4 regions of the Rhizobium changzhiense genome follow, and region 2 is predicted to be linked to each of the others. Evidence: riboswitches for the same ligand, from Rfam matches in the RefSeq annotation. Region 2 holds a riboswitch; each other region holds the start of a gene.
The links. A riboswitch is a leader RNA that binds a small molecule or an ion and turns the genes downstream of it on or off. The one in region 2 is predicted to bind cobalamin.
Positions count from the first base shown of each region.

Region 1 (4,741 bases), on a different contig from region 2:
CTCCTCGTGCGGCGTTGCCGCATCTTCCATCAGCCGGATGGAACCGACGCCGTTCTGGATCGTGTCGAGCAGCGTCAATCCGGTAAAGACGCGAATGGTGAGCTGCTGCTCTGCCGGCGTCAGCGTTGCCCAGGAGGGAATGTCGTTGGAAAGCGGCACTTTTTCCGGCAGCCAGAAATTACCGGTGAGCCGGTTCCAGACTTCGAGATCCTTATCGTCCTCGATGCGGTTCCAGTTGACGGCGCGCACGCGCGAGGCGGGTTTGATTTGCATGTTCATTAGGTGGTCCCTCTTGAGGAATATGTCTGGGCGCCCCCTCATCCGCCTGCCGGCACCTTCTCCCCGCTGGGGAGAAGAGATTTGTGGCAGCGTCATCCCCAACCAAGTCCCCTCTCCCCAGCGGGGAGAGGGCTAGGGTGAGGGGGCTTCTGGCTCGAGGCCCGAAATCAAATTACAGCGTACAAGACACGCAGCCCTGCACCTCGGTGCCGGACAGCGCCATCTGGCGAAGGCGGATGTAGTAGATCGTCTTGATGCCCTTCTTCCAGGCATGGATCTGCGCCTTGTTGATGTCGCGCGTCGTTGCCGTGTCGCGGAAGAACAAGGTTAGCGACAGGCCCTGGTCGACATGCTGGGTCGCCGCCGCATAGGTGTCGATGATCTTCTCCGGCCCGATCTCATAGGCATCCTGATAATAGTCGAGATTATCATTGGTCATGAACGGCGCCGGATAGTAGACGCGGCCGATCTTGCCTTCCTTGCGGATCTCGATCTTCGAGACGATCGGATGGATCGAGGAGGTCGAGTGGTTGATATAGGAGATCGAGCCTGTCGGCGGCACCGCCTGCAGGTTCTGGTTATAGAGGCCAGAAGCCATCACCAGCTTCTTCAACGCCGCCCAGTCTTCCTGCGTCGGAATATGGATGCCCGCCGTCTCGAACAGAGCCTTCACCCTCTCCGTCGCCGGCTCCCAGAGCTGCTCGGTATATTTGTCGAAATAGTCGCCGGAGGCATATTTCGAGTTCTCGAAGCCCTTGAAGCTCGTGCCGCGTTCGACCGCCAAAAGGTTCGAGGCGCGGATCGCGTGATAGGTCACCGTATAGAAATAGATGTTGGTGAAATCGACGCCTTCCTCGGAGCCGTAGAAAATCCGTTCGCGGGCGAGGTAACCGTGCAGGTTCATCTGGCCGAGGCCGATCGCATGGCTCTCATCATTGCCCTTCTCGATCGAGGGCACCGAGGAAATGTGACTCATGTCGGAAACGGCCGTCAGCGCTCGGATCGAGGTTTCGATCGTCTTGCCGAAATCGACGGAATCCATTGCCGCAGCAATGTTCAGCGAGCCGAGATTGCAGGAGATGTCCTTGCCGAGATGTTTGTAGGAGAGGTCGTCATGATATTCGCTCGCCTCGCTCACCTGAAGGATTTCCGAGCAGAGATTGCTCATCGAAATACGCCCGGCGATCGGGTTCGCCCGGTTCACCGTGTCCTCGAACATGATGTAGGGGTAGCCGCTCTCGAACTGGATTTCGGCGAGCACCTGGAAGAATTCGCGCGCCTTGATCTTCTTCTTGGAGATACGGGCATCGTCCGCCATCTCGCGGTACTTTTCCGTCACCGAAATCTCGGTGAAGGGCACGCCATAGACGCGCTCCACGTCATAGGGCGAGAACAGGTACATATCCTCGTTGTTCTTGGCGAGCTCAAAGGTGATATCGGGCACGACGACGCCGAGCGACAGCGTCTTGATGCGGATCTTCTCGTCGGCATTTTCGCGCTTGGTATCGAGGAAGCGCATGATGTCGGGGTGATGGGCGTTGAGATAGACCGCACCCGCCCCCTGCCGCGCCCCGAGCTGGTTGGCATAGGAGAAACTGTCTTCGAGCAGCTTCATGACAGGGATGATGCCCGAGGACTGGTTCTCGATATGCTTGATCGGCGCGCCCGCCTCGCGGATATTCGTCAGCGACAGCGCCACGCCGCCGCCGCGCTTCGACAATTGCAGCGCCGAATTGATCGACCGGCCGATCGATTCCATATTATCCTCGACGCGCAGCAGGAAGCAGGAAACCAGCTCGCCGCGCTGCTTCTTGCCGGCATTGAGGAAGGTCGGCGTCGCCGGCTGGAAACGGCCGGAAATGATCTCATCGACCATGTCGCGGGCCAAGCCCTCGTCGCCGCGCGCCAGCGCCAGCGCCACCATGCAGATGCGGTCCTCATAGCGCTCGAGATAGCGCTTTCCGTCGAAAGTCTTCAGCGTATAGCTGGTGTAATATTTGAAGGCGCCGAGGAAGGTCGGGAAACGGAATTTCTTGGCATAGGCCTGGTCGAACAGATCCCGCACGAAATTGAAGGAATACTGGTCGAGAACCTCCTGCTCGTAATAACCCTCGGTGACGAGGTAATCGAGCTTTTCCCTTAGATTGTGGAAGAACACCGTGTTCTGGTTCACATGCTGCAGGAAATATTGCTTGGCAGCCATTCGATCCTTGTCGAGCTGGATCCGCCCCTCATCGTCATAGAGGTTCAGCATCGCGTTCAGCGCGTGATAGTCGAGGGTTTCTGCTGCCTTCGGCAGCCTTTCCCCGGCGGGCCGAGCAACAGTGTGATGCGGTTTTGCGCCCGCATCCCGCGTCAGAGTTGTTCCCGTGTCCAAAACCGTTCCATTCCGTGTTTGACGTTGGCGACGTCGTCTGCCGTGCCCAGCAACTCGAACCTGTAAAGGTACGGCACCTGGCATTTCTGCGAAACCACGTCGCCGGCGAGCCCGTATGTCTCGCCGAAATTGCTGTTGCCCGCGGCAATCACGCCCCGGATGTGTCCTCGGTTTTCCGCATCGTTGAGGAAACGGATCACCTGCTTGGGAACGGCCCCCTTGCCGCCGTCGCCGCTATAGGTCGGCACGATCAGCACGAAGGGTTCGCGGATATGGAACGCGTCTGCGCCACCTGCCGGAATGCGCGCCGCGCGCAATCCGAGCTTGGCGACGAACCGATGGGTATTCTCGGACCGGCTGGAATAGTAGACGATCAGGCCCATCGCTTTTCTCGATCAGGAAAGCGCGCTGATCATGTCGGGGCGAAAACCCGCCCAATGCTGCTCGCCGGCGATGACGACGGGAGCCTGCACGTAGCCGAGGCTGCGGACGCGATCGAGCGCTTCGGCATCCTGCGAAATATCGACGATGTCATAATCGACGCCCAGACGGTCGAGGGCGCGGTAGGTGGCAGTGCACTGGACACAGGCAGGCTTGCTGTAGACGGTAATAGTCATGATATTCCTCGTGACGACGCGATTGGGCGCAAGACATCGATCGGAAATCTGTCGATATCCGTCGAAAAATTCTCTGATGAATTGAACTATGCGGCTCGTTCAGCCGCTGGGCGTAATCCGCCCTCTACCTGGTGCGGGTGGCGGCCTGAACTGAGATACTAACATGACTTCACCCCGAAGTGGCTCAATGCGAAGGTTTCGGGGCGGAGGTTCGGGCCTGCGAAACGCGATGCGGACATTCCCGCAGCCATGCAACGCGACCTTCCGGACACCCCGCCCGTGGACGTTTCGTTCAAGGCAGGTCTCCTGGCTCACGGGTCAAAGCACCCTGCCCCAGCCTTCCCGGAGCATCATGCTCCAGTGACCTGAAATCGGACAGTTGCTCGCCGCTTACAGTTGCGGGGGCAGCTCCGGCATTGCCGCGCCATGATGGCGAAGCGCACCGAATTCCCGTCTTAGCCATCAATCCCTACGAATCGATGGAACCTCGAACACTAGATATAGTACGCCAATCCAAATTCGCGTCAACGGATGGTTGGTGCATTGCGTTACGGCAGGTTTGAAATCGCTACATTCCTGTGAAAAACAGGGATAACGAAAGCTTAAGAAAAACGAGCTGTGGAGAAGGCCTGAACAACGAGAGCCGGCCTGCAGCCGGCTCCCAAGCTGCAGACTGCAAAACCCGCGACGTCATCCTCGGCCTTATGCCGAGGATCTGCGCCGGTCAATTAAGCATCTGAAAATAAATGGTTTCCAGTCAAGCAATTGCAGTGGTCAGATGCTCGGCACAAGGCCGAGCATGACGGAGAAGACTTTGTCAACAAACTGAGAGCCGACCCAATTGATGACCGGCTCGGCGATTTTCGCCCGAATCGTCGGCCTTCAGACCGCCATCGGGAAAACATTCATCCCTTTACTCGAAGCAGCCTGAGCGCATTGATCGTCACCAGCACGGTGGCGCCGGTATCGGCGAGGATCGCCGGCCAGAGCCCGGTGATGCCGGCGATCGTCGTCACCAGAAACACCGCCTTCAGCCCGAGTGCGATGGTGATATTCTGCAGGATATTGCGCATCGTGCGTTTGGACAGTTCAATCATCCGCGCCACGTCGCCGACGCGTCCATGCAGCACGGCGGCATCCGCCGTCTCCAGCGCCACATCGGTGCCGCCGCCCATGGCGATGCCGATATCGGCAGCCGCCAGCGCCGGCGCGTCGTTGATGCCGTCGCCGACCTTGGCGACGACAAAGCCCTGGCGCTTCAATTCGCCGACCACCCGCTGCTTGTCCTCCGGCATCATCTCGCCGCGCCAGTCGATGCCGAGCATGCCGGCGACGGCCGCCGCCGTCCGCTTGTTGTCGCCGGTCAGCATCATCGCCTTGACGCCTGCTGATTTGAGAGCAGCGAGTCCGGCCTCGGCATCCTCGCGCGGCTCGTCGCGCATGGCGAGCAGGCCGGCCGCAACACCGT
Region 1 is NZ_JABFCQ010000013.1:11,370-16,110, reverse strand. It holds gene nrdF (class 1b ribonucleoside-diphosphate reductase subunit beta) at 1-279, opposite strand, end outside; gene nrdE (class 1b ribonucleoside-diphosphate reductase subunit alpha) at 452-2,656, opposite strand; gene nrdI (class Ib ribonucleoside-diphosphate reductase assembly flavoprotein NrdI) at 2,635-3,039, opposite strand; gene nrdH (glutaredoxin-like protein NrdH) at 3,052-3,273, opposite strand; cobalamin riboswitch at 3,553-3,778, opposite strand; gene G9X68_RS31495 (heavy metal translocating P-type ATPase) at 4,179-4,741, opposite strand, start outside.
Region 1: another riboswitch for cobalamin. It lies ahead of nrdH (glutaredoxin-like protein NrdH); the one in region 2 lies ahead of cobU (bifunctional adenosylcobinamide kinase/adenosylcobinamide-phosphate guanylyltransferase).

Region 2 (4,741 bases):
GCAAAAGGCCTGCATGGCCGCACTGGCTTCCGCACGGAATATTCTGGAAGCCAACAAGGCGCTGAACGGTCAGCGGAGGAATGATGGAGGTCCTGACATCGGCGTCGATGTCGTGCTGCATCTCGGCGAGGTCTTCTACGGAAATATCGGCGCACGTGGCAGGCTTGATTTCACCGTCATCGGCAGCGCAGTCAACGAGGCCTCGCGGCTCGAAAAGCTCTGCGGCACGCTTGGGCACCATCTGCTGATGTCGGAGAGTTTCGCCGTCACCACTGCCGTTGCCAGTGAATGTCTCGGCTCCTTCGAATTGAGCGGAGTTTCGAAGCCGGTCAACGTCTTCAAGCTCGCGGACGCCGACTGACGACGGCGTGTTCCGACTTGCTCAGATCTCGCCTGAGACCTCGCGGCGGCGGCGGTCGAGTTCTTCGCTGTAGCGGCGCAGCGTATAGCTTTCGCTGAGCTGGCCGATCACCTTGCGTTCGATCAGGTTGTTGACGACGGCGAGCGCTTCGCTTTCGCTCTTGTCGAAGATCGCCGCCGCCTGCCTGGCATTCATCTGCGGCTGCAGAAAATCGTTTCGGTAGTGGATGAAATCGGCAAGCGTCTTGCCCTCGTCCTGCGCATCGGTCGGGTTGGCGTAGATCTCCGGCACCAGTACGAGGCCTGCATATTTGTCGCTCTCCTCGACGAGGATGACGCGCTGGGTCGAGCCGATCGGAAAGGCCTGCTTGAATTCCTCCAGAGAGATGCCCGCCCTTGCCGTCTTGATGTCGGCGCGCATCAGCTTGTCGACTGTCAGGTTGCGGATCCAGCCGACATCATGGGCGCTGCGGATGCTTTCACCGCGGAGATGAAAGCGCCATGTGGCGAAGGAGTAGCCGAAGGTCGAGCGCACGACGAGCGAGGAGGTGATGACGGCGGCGAGCACCAGCGCCGTGATCGGAAAATCGCCGGTGATTTCGAGCGCCAGGAACGTCATGGTCAGCGGCCCGCCGATGACGGCGACGGCAAGCGAACTCATGCCGACCACGGCATAGATGACCGGCGTCAGCGTCGCATCGGCGAAATAGGGGCCGCAATAGGCGAAGAGTTTGCCGAGCAGGGCGCCCATGAACAACGAGGCGAAAAACAGCCCGCCCCTGAAGCCGGAGCCGATCGAGATCGCCGAGGCGAAGGATTTCAAGAGGAAGAGGCCGATCAGCGTCGGGATCGCCACCTCATGGGAAAGGTTGAGATGCAGCGCGCCGTGGCCGGCCGAGAGCACCTGCGGCGAGATCATCGCCAACAGCCCGACGATGATGCCGCCGAGAGCCGGGCGGAAGGGTGGGGCGATCGAGCTCTTGCGCGCCAGCTCCTCGACAAAGGCGACGCCCTGCATGATCAGGATGCCCACACCGGCGCAGAAAGCACCGAGCAGCAGCGCCGGGATATAATCGGCCGGCACGACCGAGCCGAAGCTGCCGATATCGATGGTGAAATCGCTGCCGGCGAGCAGCCTTGCGATCAGGGTGGAGACAAGGGCAGAGACGACGACCGGGGTCAGCGAGACGATCGTATAGGTGCCGATGATCAGCTCGAAAGCATAGAAGGCGCCGGTCAACGGCGCGTTGAAGGCGGCGGCGATGGCGCCCGCCGCGCCGCAGCCGACGAGGGTGCGCAGGTCCGAGCGGCGAAGCTGCAGCTTCAGACCGAATTTGGAAGCGAGTCCGGCGGCAAGCTGGGTATAGCCGGCCTCCAGGCCGACCGAGGCGCCGAAACCGTTGGAGATCAGGTTTTGCACGGCAACGATGATGCTGTCGGTCAGGGACAGGCGGCCGCCATGCAGCGCATTGGCCTCAATTGGGTCGACCATCGGCTTCTTGCGCCGTTTCGCCAGCACGAAAAGCAGCAGGCCGAGCAGGGCGCCGCCGATGACGGGGGCGGTGAGCAGCAGCAGCTTGTTGTCGATCTCGGACGAGCTCAACCTTTCGCTGTCGGCGATGCCGAAGACCAGCTGATGCAGCTCGTTGGAGACGTAGCTCATGCCGGTGACGGCGAGACCCGAGATGACGCCGACGACGGCGCCCGCCAGCGACAGGCCGACCTCGCTGCGCCGGGTCAGAGCCCGCAGGCGTCCCGGATCGAAGAATACACGCAGCGCACGAAAACGGCGCCGATCCAATTTCATAAGCATGGCTAGACAACTAGGCGGGGAGAGGCCCGGTCAAGGGCAGAGATGGTCGCGCAGTCCGCTTGCGATGCAATTGCGGCGAAAAGCCGGCGGTTTGAATAAATTTCGGTGACGTAAGTCTCTGATAAATGACGATATTTTAGGTAGGGTAAGTCGTGTTTGGGTGGTCACGCCGCAGGGCCAGCCATCGGGCGGCCGCCAAGGCCGGTTGACTTCATCCCTGCGCTTGCCTAACCATCCCGATAACGGATGGTCGACTGACCATCCTGACATAACGGATGGTTCCGGATCGGTGTAGCGCCCTTCCGGATGAAGAGGGAATGTGACGGGGCGGACCCAAGCCGGGCGCCTTCATCACAGCCGACCCCGCGACTGTAGAGCGGTCAGGGTCTTCCATCCGGCATCAGGCCCTTCCGGCCGGCGGCTTGCAATCATGCAAGCGGGCGGGATGGGCGACATGCCGGAAAAGCCACTGGATATGCATGGTGATCAACCGGGGTCGGACGCCTCTCAAGTCTACGAATCGTCCACCTTTTCACTGATGCAGCCGGGAAGGCGAGGATGATCCGCTGGCGCGATCAGGGCGACCGGTTTCCGGTCTGCCCCGATCGCGGCCGATAACCGCGAGCCAGGAGACCTGCCATGCGTGCCGGGCGAGAAGCCCACACCTGGGCACTATGCCCGTTGCCAGCACGGAGGTTGTCTTGGCTGAACGATTGAATTCGGCGCGGCCTGGTGCGGCGCACGCCACGCCTCCAAGCAGCGCTGCAAGAGGAATGTTTTCGGCCGCTTTTGTCGAATGCTGGGTACCCCCCTCTGTCCTGCCGGACATCTCCCCCACAAGGAGGGAGATCGGCAAGCAGCACGACCGTCGTCCTACATCAATTGTTTGGAGAAAAGCTCTCGGCGATTCAATCTCCCCCCCTGTGGGGGAGATGTCCGGCAGGACAGAGGGGGGTGTCACACCCTCATTAGCCGAGAAAGGTGCATTCGGAACAGGCCACGGCTACGCCCTCTCCCTGAGGGGCGTTTGAGTATGGCCGCCACCTTCATCCTCGGCGGCGCCCGCTCCGGCAAATCCCGTTTCGCCGAATCCCTCGTCACGGCAACCGGCCTCGACCGCCACTATCTCGCGACCGGCCGCGCCTGGGACGAGGAGATGCAGGCGCGCATCGTCCAGCACAAGGCCGATCGGGGTCCGTCCTGGACAACGCATGAAGAGCCGATCGATCTCGTCGGCAAGCTCACTGCCATCGACGGCGAAGGGCGCATCGTGCTGATCGATTGCCTGACGCTCTGGGTCACCAATCTGATGATCGAGGAGCGCGACATGGCGGCGGAATTTGCCGCGCTTGCCGATTTCCTGTCCGCCGCGAAGGCGCGGCTCGTTTTCGTTTCCAACGAGGTCGGTCTCGGCATCGTGCCGGATAATCGCATGGCGCGGGATTTTCGCGATCATGCCGGCCGGCTGCACCAATCGATCGCGGCGAAAGCCACTGAGGTCTATTTCATCGCGGCAGGCCTGCCGCTGAAAATGAAGGGTTAAGTTAATGAAGATTCCCGCAACCGTGATCACCGGCTTCCTCGGTGCCGGCAAGACGACGATGATCCGCAACCTGCTCACCAATGCCGGCGGCAAGAAGATTGCGCTGATTATCAACGAGTTCGGCGATCTTGGCGTCGACGGCGACGTGCTGAAGGGCTGCGGTGCGGAGAATTGCACCGAGGACGACATCATCGAACTCACCAACGGCTGCATCTGCTGCACCGTCGCCGACGACTTCATTCCGACGATGACGAAGCTGCTCGAGCGCGAACAGCGGCCCGACCATATCGTCATCGAGACTTCCGGTCTCGCCCTGCCGCAGCCGCTGGTCGCCGCCTTCAACTGGCCCGACATTCGCACCCAGGTGACCGTCGACGGCGTCATCACGGTGGTCGACAGCGCGGCTGTTGCCGCTGGCCGCTTTGCCGACGATCATGATGCCGTCGACGCGCGCCGTGCCGAAGATGAATCGCTCGATCACGAAAGCCCGATCGAGGAACTGTTCGAGGATCAGCTCACCTGCGCCGATCTCATCGTGCTCAACAAGACAGACTTGATCGACGCTGCCGGCCTTATCAGGGTGCGCAACGAGGTCGCCTCCCGCACGGCGCGCAAACCCGTGATGATCGAAGCGAGGAATGGCGAGGTGTCGGCCGGCATCCTGCTCGGCCTCGGCATCGGCACGGAGGACGATGTCGCCAATCGCAAGTCGCATCACGAGCTGGAGCATGAAGACGGTGCGCCGCACGACCATGATGAATTCGACAGCTTCGTCGTCGATCTCGGCCCGGTTGCCGATCCCGCCGGCTTTATCGAGTCGCTGAAGACGATCATCGCTGCGCATGACGTGCTGCGCCTCAAGGGCTTTGTCGATGTGTCAGGCAAGCCGATGCGCCTGCAGATCCAGGCCGTCGGCAGCCGCATCGACCACTATTTCGACCGCGCCTGGGCACCTGGTGAAAGACGCGCCACGCGCCTCGTCGTCATCGGCCTGCATGAGATGGATCAGGACGCGGTGCGGGCAG
Region 2 is NZ_JABFCQ010000002.1:863,764-868,504, reverse strand. It holds partial or broken gene G9X68_RS13625 (adenylate/guanylate cyclase domain-containing protein) at 1-361, shown strand, start outside; gene G9X68_RS13620 (chloride channel protein) at 383-2,173, opposite strand; cobalamin riboswitch at 2,433-2,829, shown strand; gene cobU (bifunctional adenosylcobinamide kinase/adenosylcobinamide-phosphate guanylyltransferase) at 3,207-3,716, shown strand; gene cobW (cobalamin biosynthesis protein CobW) at 3,721-4,741, shown strand, end outside.

Region 3 (4,741 bases), 200 kb from region 2:
GAACCGTTCGGCCCGAGCAGGCCGAGCACCTTGCCCTTTTCCACCGTCAGGCTGACGCCATTGACGATGACGATATTGCCGGCGGCAAAGCTCACCTCGTCGATGCTGATGCTCATGCCTTCCCCCGCACACGATAGAGGATGACGGCGAAGGCCGGTGCGCCGAAGAGCGCGGTGACGACCCCGATCGGCAGGATCTGCTGCGGGATGATGATGCGCGAAACGATATCGGCGCCGATCATGTAGATCGCGCCGCCGAGCGCCGTCGCCGGCAGCAGCCGCCTATGCGCTGGCCCGACGAGGAAGCGGGCGGCATGGGGGATGACGAGGCCGACGAAGCCGATCGAACCCACCATGCTGACGACGCTTGCCGTCATCGCCGCCGTCATGGCGAACAGCACGATCTGGACGCGGCGTACGGCAATGCCGAGCGAGGCGGCGGCATCCGTGCCGAAGGCGAAGGCGTCGAGCGCCCGCACGTGGGCCATGCAGATGACGAAACCCGTAAGTGCGATCGGCACCGACAGATAGACATCGGGCCAGCGCACGCCGCTGAGCGAACCCAGCAGCCAGAACAGGATGCCGCGCGCCTGCTCGGCATTCGCCGATGTCGTCACGATGTAGGAAGTCAGCGCATTGAAAAGCTGCGAACCGGCGACGCCGCACAGGATGATGCGCTCGCCGGTTCCCCCCACACCCGTCGCCAGGATGCCGACCAGCAGAAAGGCAATGACCGCACCAATGAAGGCGCCGCTCGACAGGCCGAGAACGCCATAGCCGAAGCCGAGGATCATCACGCAGACGGCGCCCGTCGAGGCGCCAGCGGAGATGCCGAGCACATAGGGTTCGGCCAGCGGATTGCGCAGCAGCGCCTGGAGGATCGCGCCGGACAGCGAGAGCGACGCGCCGATGCTGGCGGCGACGAGCGCGCGGCTCAGACGATAATCCCAGACGATGCCCTGGTGGATGCGGCTGAGTTCGAAATTCGTTCCGAACAGCCGGTTCGAAACCGCCTCCGCCGTGGTCGCAAGCGGGATCGCGATCTCGCCGATGGAAACGGCAAGACTGATCATCATCACGAGCAGGAGAAGTGCCGCAATGGTGAGCGCGCCAAGCGCCCACCATCCCTGTTGCCTGAGCGACATTGCCTTCACTGCGCCAGGCCGAAGGACTTGATGCCGTTCGCCAATGTCTCGATACCGTCGATCGTGCGGATCGTCGGGTTCATCGACAGCGCGTCCATCATCACGAAGTGTTTGTTTTTGACCGCGTCCAGTTCCTTGGTCACAGGATCGTTTTCGAGGAAATCGACCTTGACCTTGGGATCGTCAGCGGCGTAACGGCGGCGGTCCATGGTTGCGAGCACGATCACGGCAGGGTTCGCCTGGGCGATGGTTTCCCAACCGACCAGCGGCCATTCCTCTTCCGTGGTGACGACGTTCTTCGCACCGATCGTCTTCAGGATATAGGCAGGCGCGCTGTTCTTGCCGGCAATGAAGGCGTCGCCGTTGACCTCCTTGCTGGAGAACCAGAAGACGACGGGCAGGATCTTGCCCGAGGCGCCCGATATCGAAGCGACGGCATCCGCCTCGCGCTCCTTCAGCTCGGAAATCAGCGCATCGCCGCGCTCCTTCACGTCGAACACCTCCGAGAGCTCGGCGATCTCTCGGTAGATCAGCTCCATCGTGAACAGTTCCCGACGCACGCCGTCGCCGCCATCGGTGTTGACCTTGGCGACGCAATCGGCCGGCGCGAGATAGGTATTGATCCCGAGATCCTTGAACTGCTCCCGCTTGCCGACGGACCCCTGGGCGCCGACATGCCATTCGAACTCGGCCGTCACCAGGTCCGGCTCCTGCCCGACGACGGATTCGAAGCTCGGATCATTGTCGGCGAGACGTTTGATCTTGCTGTTGGCCTCGGCATATTGCGGCAGGATAGGTCCGACCCAGACGGCCGTACCAATGATCTTGTCGGCAAGGCCGAGCGAGAAGAGTACTTCGGTCATGCCCTGGCCGATTGAAACGATCCTGGCGGGCGCCTTCTGGAATGTCACCTGCTGGCCGCAATTGGTGATGGTCAACGGATATCGGGTCGCGGCAAGGCTGGGTGCCGCAAGGCCGGCGAGCCCGAAGGCGAATGTTATGGTGGCGAGAATCTGGCGCATGGAAAACCTCGATGAAGGGAAAAATCACGGCTGTTCCGCGCATGTGCGCGGACCGAAAGCACGCTTAGGCGTGCACTAGCCGCAGGAGGCCCAATCGAGACGGATGCATGCCCGAATTCGGCGAAGGTTCAGCAGGTCAATCATATCTCTTCCTTGTCCGGGCATCCCCGCCCGGTTGATTGGATCGTGATTGACGGCAGGTCTCCTGGCTTGCGGATATCCGTCGTTTCATCCTCCTTCCCGCGATATCTCGCAGTGGCAGGGCCATGAGCCCTTCAGAGATGGCCAGTCGCTGGCCACTCCTGAGATGATCGACAATCCGCTTACAGTTGCGGGGGCAGCCACGGTCTCGGTCCCTGCTGGGTCGTCCTCACCGTGTTCCCTATTAATCCCCTTGGAGTCATCTTCAGGGAACCGTCGCGCCCAATTACGTCGCCTGCCCACCCGGCGTCAATAACTATTCCCCGCCCATTGTGCCGCCTCACCGATAAATAGGCTTCAGTCGCCTTCACCGCGCAAACCGCCGGTTGCCAAAAGACGCTTGACAGTAATGCTGCCATTATGGCATTAATACTGCCATGAATAAAGTGACACCGCCTCGCCCCACGGCCCGCGAAGAGTTGGCGACCATCACGCAGGACCGCATCATGGAAGGTCTTGCCGCCCTGTTGCGCGCCGGTAGCGACGAGGTCACCTTCGATCTTGTCGCCCGCCAGTCCGGCGTGCCGCAGCGCACGCTCTATCGCTATTTCGCCAACAAGGAGACGCTGCTCGGCGCGTTCTGGCACTGGGTCAATGCGCTGATCTCCGTGCCGGCGCTGCCGGCTTCGCCTGAGCAAGTGGTGGCGCATATTCCCGAGCTCTTTTCTGCCTTCGACCGCGACGAGCCGCTGGTGAGAGCCATGCTGCACAATCCCCATGGCCGCGCGGTGCGGCTCGCCCATGCCAAAGCGCGGCGCGAGAAGTTTTCGATCGCGCTGCGCGATGTCACCGGGACGATTCCCTCAGAAGATGCCCAGCATCTGCTCGCCGCTGTGACAGCCCTCTGCTCGGCTTCGGGATGGGAGAGCATGAAAGATAACTGGAGCCTGTCGGGCGCTGAAGCCGCGAAGGCCGCGCAATGGGCCGTGCAGGCCCTGATCGATGATGCCCGCCGGCTTTCCCGCGGACCCGAGGGCCGCCAGCCGGCAACAATGGAAGGAGACGCGCGATGATTCATCACATGTCGTTCGGCGCGCGCGATCCCGGTCGCGTCGCCCGCGTGCTGGCGGAACTTATGGAGGCGACCGCGCTGCGGCCGCCGACCCCGCCCTTTCCATATAGTGCCTGGCTCGTCGTATCAGGCGATACGCAAGGCTCCTTCCTCGAGATCCTGCCCGCCACCGCAGTCTTCGATCCGGACGCGCCGCTCGGTATCCGCCAGCGCCCCGCCACCTTCGAGCCGGTGACCGCCCATGTACTGGTCAGCGCGGCAGTGGATGCCGCCGCGATCGAGGCTGTCGCCATCGGCGAAGGTTGGCGCGCCGAGCAGGTGGAAACCGGCCTCTTCCGGATCGTCAAGCTCTGGGTCGAAGGCAACATCCTGGTCGAATTCCTGGCAAAGGGTGACGCCGATCGTTACATCGAAGCCTTCGGCCCCTTGGGTCTCCCCTCGCTCGACGGCAAATTGCGCGACCTCGAGGCAAAGCTTGGCGATGCCCTCGCGCAGAAGCTGCCGCCTGGCGTGCTGGAAAAAGCGCTGGGGCATCCGCGGGCGTAGTCGTTGCCGGATCTGCGTCACGACGGATTGCGGAAGGCTGGCGCCCGACATAGCTTTGGCGCCACCGATTTCAACGAGGTTTGATGTAGCAATGAGCAATCCGGATAGCGCCGATCTCGCCGCCGCAAGGATAGACGCAATTCGCCAAGCAGCCGAGAAAGGCGATGCGCAAGCACAATTTGAATTGGGCCACATGACCGCACGCGGTGAAGGTGTCACCCGCGATAAAGCAGAAGGCGCAAGATGGATCGGGAAAGCGGCCGAACAAGGTCATGTCGACGCGCAATTCCTCGTGGCGGGCCTGTATCTCATGGGGGACGGAGTTGCGCAAAGCGCGCAGGAAGGCCGCATGTGGCTTGAGAAAGCCGCAAATCAAGGCCACGCCGACGCGCAATATTTGCTGGGCTTGATGAGAGAAGACGGCGACGGTTGCGAGATCGATCCAGCAGACGCCGTCAGATGGTACACCCAGGCCGCAGATCAGGATCACGCCGGCGCACAATACAGGCTGGCCCAAATGAAAGAGCACGGCGTGGGCTGCGAGATCGATCTGACAGAGGCTTTCAAATGGTACCGCCGTGCAGCGCTTCAGGACTACCCTGATGCAAGAGAGGACCTGCTCGGATTATGCCGCGCACATCCAGACCTGCCGCTTCCAGTATCAGAATTGCTCGATGGCAAAGGTCGTTCCTGATTCCCAGCGCTTTGTCCGCTGGCGCAATCGTCCAGACGCCGTCGCCGCCCGCTATTCACTCCGCCCTACAACGCATCCAACGGGATCTTCAAATACCGCCGGCCATTCCCCTCCGGCTCGGG
Region 3 is NZ_JABFCQ010000002.1:1,063,585-1,068,325, forward strand. It holds gene G9X68_RS14595 (ABC transporter ATP-binding protein) at 1-116, opposite strand, end outside; gene G9X68_RS14600 (FecCD family ABC transporter permease) at 113-1,144, opposite strand; gene G9X68_RS14605 (ABC transporter substrate-binding protein) at 1,150-2,166, opposite strand; cobalamin riboswitch at 2,345-2,600, opposite strand; gene G9X68_RS14610 (TetR/AcrR family transcriptional regulator) at 2,745-3,380, shown strand; gene G9X68_RS14615 (hypothetical protein) at 3,377-3,925, shown strand; gene G9X68_RS14620 (tetratricopeptide repeat protein) at 4,017-4,619, shown strand; gene blh (bifunctional sulfur transferase/dioxygenase Blh) at 4,685-4,741, opposite strand, start outside.
Region 3: another riboswitch for cobalamin. It lies ahead of G9X68_RS14605 (ABC transporter substrate-binding protein); the one in region 2 lies ahead of cobU (bifunctional adenosylcobinamide kinase/adenosylcobinamide-phosphate guanylyltransferase).

Region 4 (4,741 bases), 160 kb from region 2:
AAAAGTCCTCCTGCGCCTGCAATCTCAACGCCTATTACGAGGAGATGCGCGGTAAGCAGGCGATGAGCGAACCGCCGCAGCAGGGCTCGATCACCACCATCCGCACCACCCCTCCGGCGAAGGATGCCGCAGCCGCCGCGCCGCAACCATCTGTTCCCGAGCGCCCCTATGATCCGACGCAGAACCGCGTCCGTCAGGTCGGTCCGCAGTTTCTGGCCGGCGATCAAGGCTCGATCGACCTCGCCAACCCGGCAACGCCGGGCCCGCAGCCGCAACAGCAGCAGTGATTGAACAGCTGGAACAGCGGCGGCGGAACCATAGCGACGTTGTGCCAGGGTGCATGAGATGCGGCGATGTCACGTGAACATTCGGCGGGATGTGAATGCGGGTCGCTTGAGCATGGTCAGTAGGTCGTACGACCGCCGCTCAGGTCGAACGTCGATGCGGTCGTGAAGGAATTCTCTTCGGAGAGCAGCCAGACGACCATCGAAGCGATCTCACCAAGTTCAACGAAACGATCGCGCGGAATGCGGACGCGCATATATTCGATAAACTCGGGTGTCAGCCCGTCCAATATAGGTGTCTTTGCGGTGGTCGGCGTTACCGCGTTCACGGCGATTCCCGTCTTTGCGAGTTCCTTGCCAAGAGACTTGGTGAAGCCCAGCACACCAGCTTTCGCTGCGCTGTAGGCGGCGATGTTCGGATTTCCTTCCTTGCCCGCAACCGAGGAGATGTTCACGATCCGCCCGTAGTCGCGCTTTAACATGACTGGAACGACGTGCCGGCAACAATTGAAGGTTCCCGTGAGGCAGACATCGATGACGTCTTTCCACTCGCTGACATCGTATTCGATCGCGGGCTTTACCGGACCGGTAATCCCGGCGGAATTGACGAGCCCGTCGATACGGCCAAAAATCTCTTCGGTCGTCGCCGCCGCGTTTTTCACTGATACGGGATCTGCGACGTTGACGCCGAAAGCGACCGTACCGGATCCGAGAGCGGAAGCGCTGTCCTTCGCCAGGTTTTCGTTCAGGTCCCAGATGGCCACCTTGCCACCAGACTGGATGACGCGCTCTGCGATAGCATAGCCGATGCCGCGCGCACCGCCTGTGATCACGATGATCCGCTCCTTCAAGTCGATCATGTTCATTGGGCCGTTATCCTCCGATTGAGCCGCAGATAGCCGAATATCTAGTTCCGGGATTTCGCTTTCAGCGTATCGATATGAAGGTCAGGAATAAAGATATCACTCGGCCTCGCACGGCGTCGGCGATACCGGCATCGAAAGATCGCGACGCGCTTTAGGTGTTCAGTCCCCATCCATCGTAGAAGACGAGTTCATCGAGCGGCAGCCGCTGCCGCCAGCCTTTGACGGAGAGTTCCGGCTCGTCATAGAGGCGATCGACGAAACCGGCACAGAGCCAGGCGACCACCTCGATATGCTCGGGTATGCCGAGAATTGTTCTCAGGTCGCCGTCGCGAAAAATGCTGACCCAGCCGATGCCGACCCCTTCCGCCCGCGCCGCAAGCCAGAGATTCTGGATGGCGCAGACTGTGGAATAGCTATCCATCCTGGAATTGTGCGTGCGCCCCAGCACGACGCTGCCGCTGCGGGTGGGATCGCAGGTCACGCATATGCCGAGCGGCGCCTCGACGATACCTTCAAGCTTGAGGGCGCGGTAGGCCTGCCGCCGCTCGCCGGCAAACATCAGCGCCGCCTCGTCGTTGGCGCTCGCGAAGGCATCCCGGACGCGCGTCCGGACAGCGGCACTTTTCACCAGAATGAAATTCCACGGCTGCATGAAGCCGACGGAGGGTGCATGATGGGCTGCCGTCAGCAGCCGCCGCACAAGGTCATCCGGCAAGGGATCGGGCAGGAACTGGCTGCGAACGTCGCGCCGCGTCATGATCGCATGATAGACGGCCTCGCGTTCGGCCAAGGAAAAACCGGACGCCGCCGAAAGGGCATCCTCATCAAAGGGTCGCATCGTCAAATCCCCAACAACGCAACCGCTCCGCCGTCCGCGCGGATCGGTCTATCTAGTCAGGCCGGTCTTCTGACTCGGCGTCATCCGTCTGCCGCAGCCTTCCCGGCGAGAAGCCAGTGGCGAGATGAAGCGGCAAACGTAGGCCTTACAGCGTTGGGCACGTTCCGGCCTTGCACCGGATTCCCGATTCTCCCGCCTTACCGGCGGGCACCTGACGGCGCATCTATTTCAGCAAACCGGCGCGGCGGCAAGCCGCGAACCAGATGGTTGATTCTAGCCGCGCGCCAAGCGGTGCCATCTGTCTCTTTTCTTCGGCCGAGGCGTAGGGAACACGGACGCGCGACCTACCTCTTCTCCCCAGCGGGGCGAGGCAGATCTCCAATGGGCGTGATAGCGAAATAACACGCGTGTGCTCCGACATCCCTTCTACTTTATGATTTATTCACATATCAAATACACACTGCGTTTTGCGCGTTTTGGGTCGCTATCAGGACATGGGCATGAGCGCTCGTGATGTGACCGTCAGCGTCGATGCCCGTATTGAGACGCCGGTCGGGAACATGTCCGACTGAGCCGCAATTCTAGGCCGCCGCGGAATGTTCCAATTTTTGAAAACGATGCCTCTGACAGCCAAGCTGGCGGCGATTATCGTTGCCGTCAACCTCTGCGGCATTTCCGCTTTCGCCACCTATACGTGGATGTACGAAACCCGGGCATTGATCGATGGCGCCAAGGCCAACTGGTCCAAGGATGCGGAGCAGTTTGCCTCGCTAGCCGCCGGCGGCGTGAAATGGGGGAAGGCGAACGCCGTTCGCGAGGCTTATTCGCTCTATCGCGACGACCCCTCGCTCGATCTTGTGCAATTCGCCGCATTCAACGCGGAGCCTGCCGCCGTCGACACCTGGACACGGGACGGCATCAACGGTCTGCCCGCACCGGCGGATCTGGCGAAAGGCCTGAGTGCGAAGCCGGAAAAGACGACCATCGATGACGGCGGGTTATCTGCCGGCGTGGTGACGATTACCGCGCCGCTCCCGCTGGACAAGTCAGGCAAGATCACCGGTTATATCGTCACCAACTGGTCCGTCGAAAAAATCGCTTCCGAAGTCAAGCAGAAGGTTCTCGTTTCGCTGCTCACGCAGTTCGTGATCACCGCCTTGGCCGTCATCGCCTTCCTTCTTGCCATGCGCAGCCTCGTTGGCCGGCCGATCCGGATCATCAGCGAACGGATCAGCGCCTTGCAGAAAGGCGATCTGGCTTCTCCCGTCACCTACAAGGAAAATGGCGACGAGATCGGCTTTCTGGCGCGTGCCTTGGAAGTTTTCCGCCACGAGGCGATTGCGAAGGTCGAAAGGGAGCAGGCCGCTGCCGAGCAGAGCGCTTCGCTCGATGCCGAACGGGCGCGCAATGCATTATTCACGGAAGAGGCCAGCAACACGCAGCGGCTGGTCATGACCGCTCTCGCAAATGCATTGGAAAAGCTCGCAGCAGGCGACTTCTCCGTACACCTGGCCGATCTCGGTCCGGAGTTCGATAAGTTGCGGCAGGATTTCAACAACATGGTCGAGGCCGTCGCCGCCGCGCTGACGGAGATCAAGGCCGCCTCCGTGGCGGTTGAAGGCGGCTCGAGCGAGCTTGCCTCCTCCGCAGATCAACTCGCCAAGCGGACCGAGCAACAGGCGGCATCATTGGAAGAGACCGCTGCCGCACTGGATGAGGTGACCACCACGGTCCGAACATCGTCGCAACGCGCCGAAAATGCCGGGAAACTGGTCGAGGAGACAAAGCGGAGTGCTCATGTCTCGGCGACGGTGGTGCGTGATGCCATTGGGGCGATGGACCGGATTCAGACCTCGTCGAGCCAGATCGGCCGCATTATCGGCGTCATCGATGAAATCGCGTTCCAGACAAACCTGCTGGCGCTGAACGCCGGCGTCGAGGCGGCACGTGCAGGCGAAGCCGGCAAAGGTTTTGCGGTTGTCGCGCAGGAGGTGCGTGAACTCGCCCAGCGGTCGGCAAATGCGGCCAAGGAAATCAAGAACCTGATCAATGTGTCCGGCCAGGAAGTTGCCGCGGGCGTCGGGCTGGTGAACGAAACCGGCGACGCCCTGCTGAAGATCGAGGAGCAGATCAACCGCATCAGCGACAGTATCGCTTCCATCGTCCAGTCCTATCGCGAACAGGCGACGGGTCTGCAGGAAATCAACGGCGCGATCAACCAGATGGATCAGGCGACGCAGCAGAATGCGGCGATGGTCGAGGAAACAAACGCGGCCTGCCAGGAACTGCTGCAGCAGGGACGCCTTCTGCAGGACTCGGCCGGCAGGTTCGTCGTCGGCGCGTCCGCGGCCAGCCAGACCAAACCCGTTCAACCCGCCCGCCAATCTCGTCCCGAACCCAGAGCCTACGTGCAGCGGCATGCAGGAAATGCCGCCGTTGCCGCCGCTCCCGGTGCCTGGGAGGAGTTCTGACGCCGTCTTCGTCCGATAAGCCTTAGTTCTCAGCAACCTATAATCAGGAAGGAAACAGTTATGAAGAAACTCGTGCCCGCATTTCTTTTGGCCTGCACCGCAGTTGCCGCGCCCCTGGGCGTATCCATGGCGCAGGATGCCAAGCTTGCCCCGATCTTCGACTACGTGAAGAGCGACGTAACGCCCTGGTTGAACGACCCCGCCATCATCGAGGCTGTCAAGGCGCAGGACGCTGCCAATGCCAACCTGAGTGCGGCTGATATCGACGCCCTCGACAAGAAG
Region 4 is NZ_JABFCQ010000002.1:707,827-712,567, forward strand. It holds gene G9X68_RS12835 (DUF2865 domain-containing protein) at 1-287, shown strand, start outside; gene G9X68_RS12840 (SDR family NAD(P)-dependent oxidoreductase) at 404-1,150, opposite strand; gene bluB (5,6-dimethylbenzimidazole synthase) at 1,302-1,988, opposite strand; cobalamin riboswitch at 2,031-2,218, opposite strand; gene G9X68_RS12850 (methyl-accepting chemotaxis protein) at 2,585-4,459, shown strand; gene G9X68_RS12855 (hypothetical protein) at 4,520-4,741, shown strand, end outside.
Region 4: another riboswitch for cobalamin. It lies ahead of bluB (5,6-dimethylbenzimidazole synthase); the one in region 2 lies ahead of cobU (bifunctional adenosylcobinamide kinase/adenosylcobinamide-phosphate guanylyltransferase).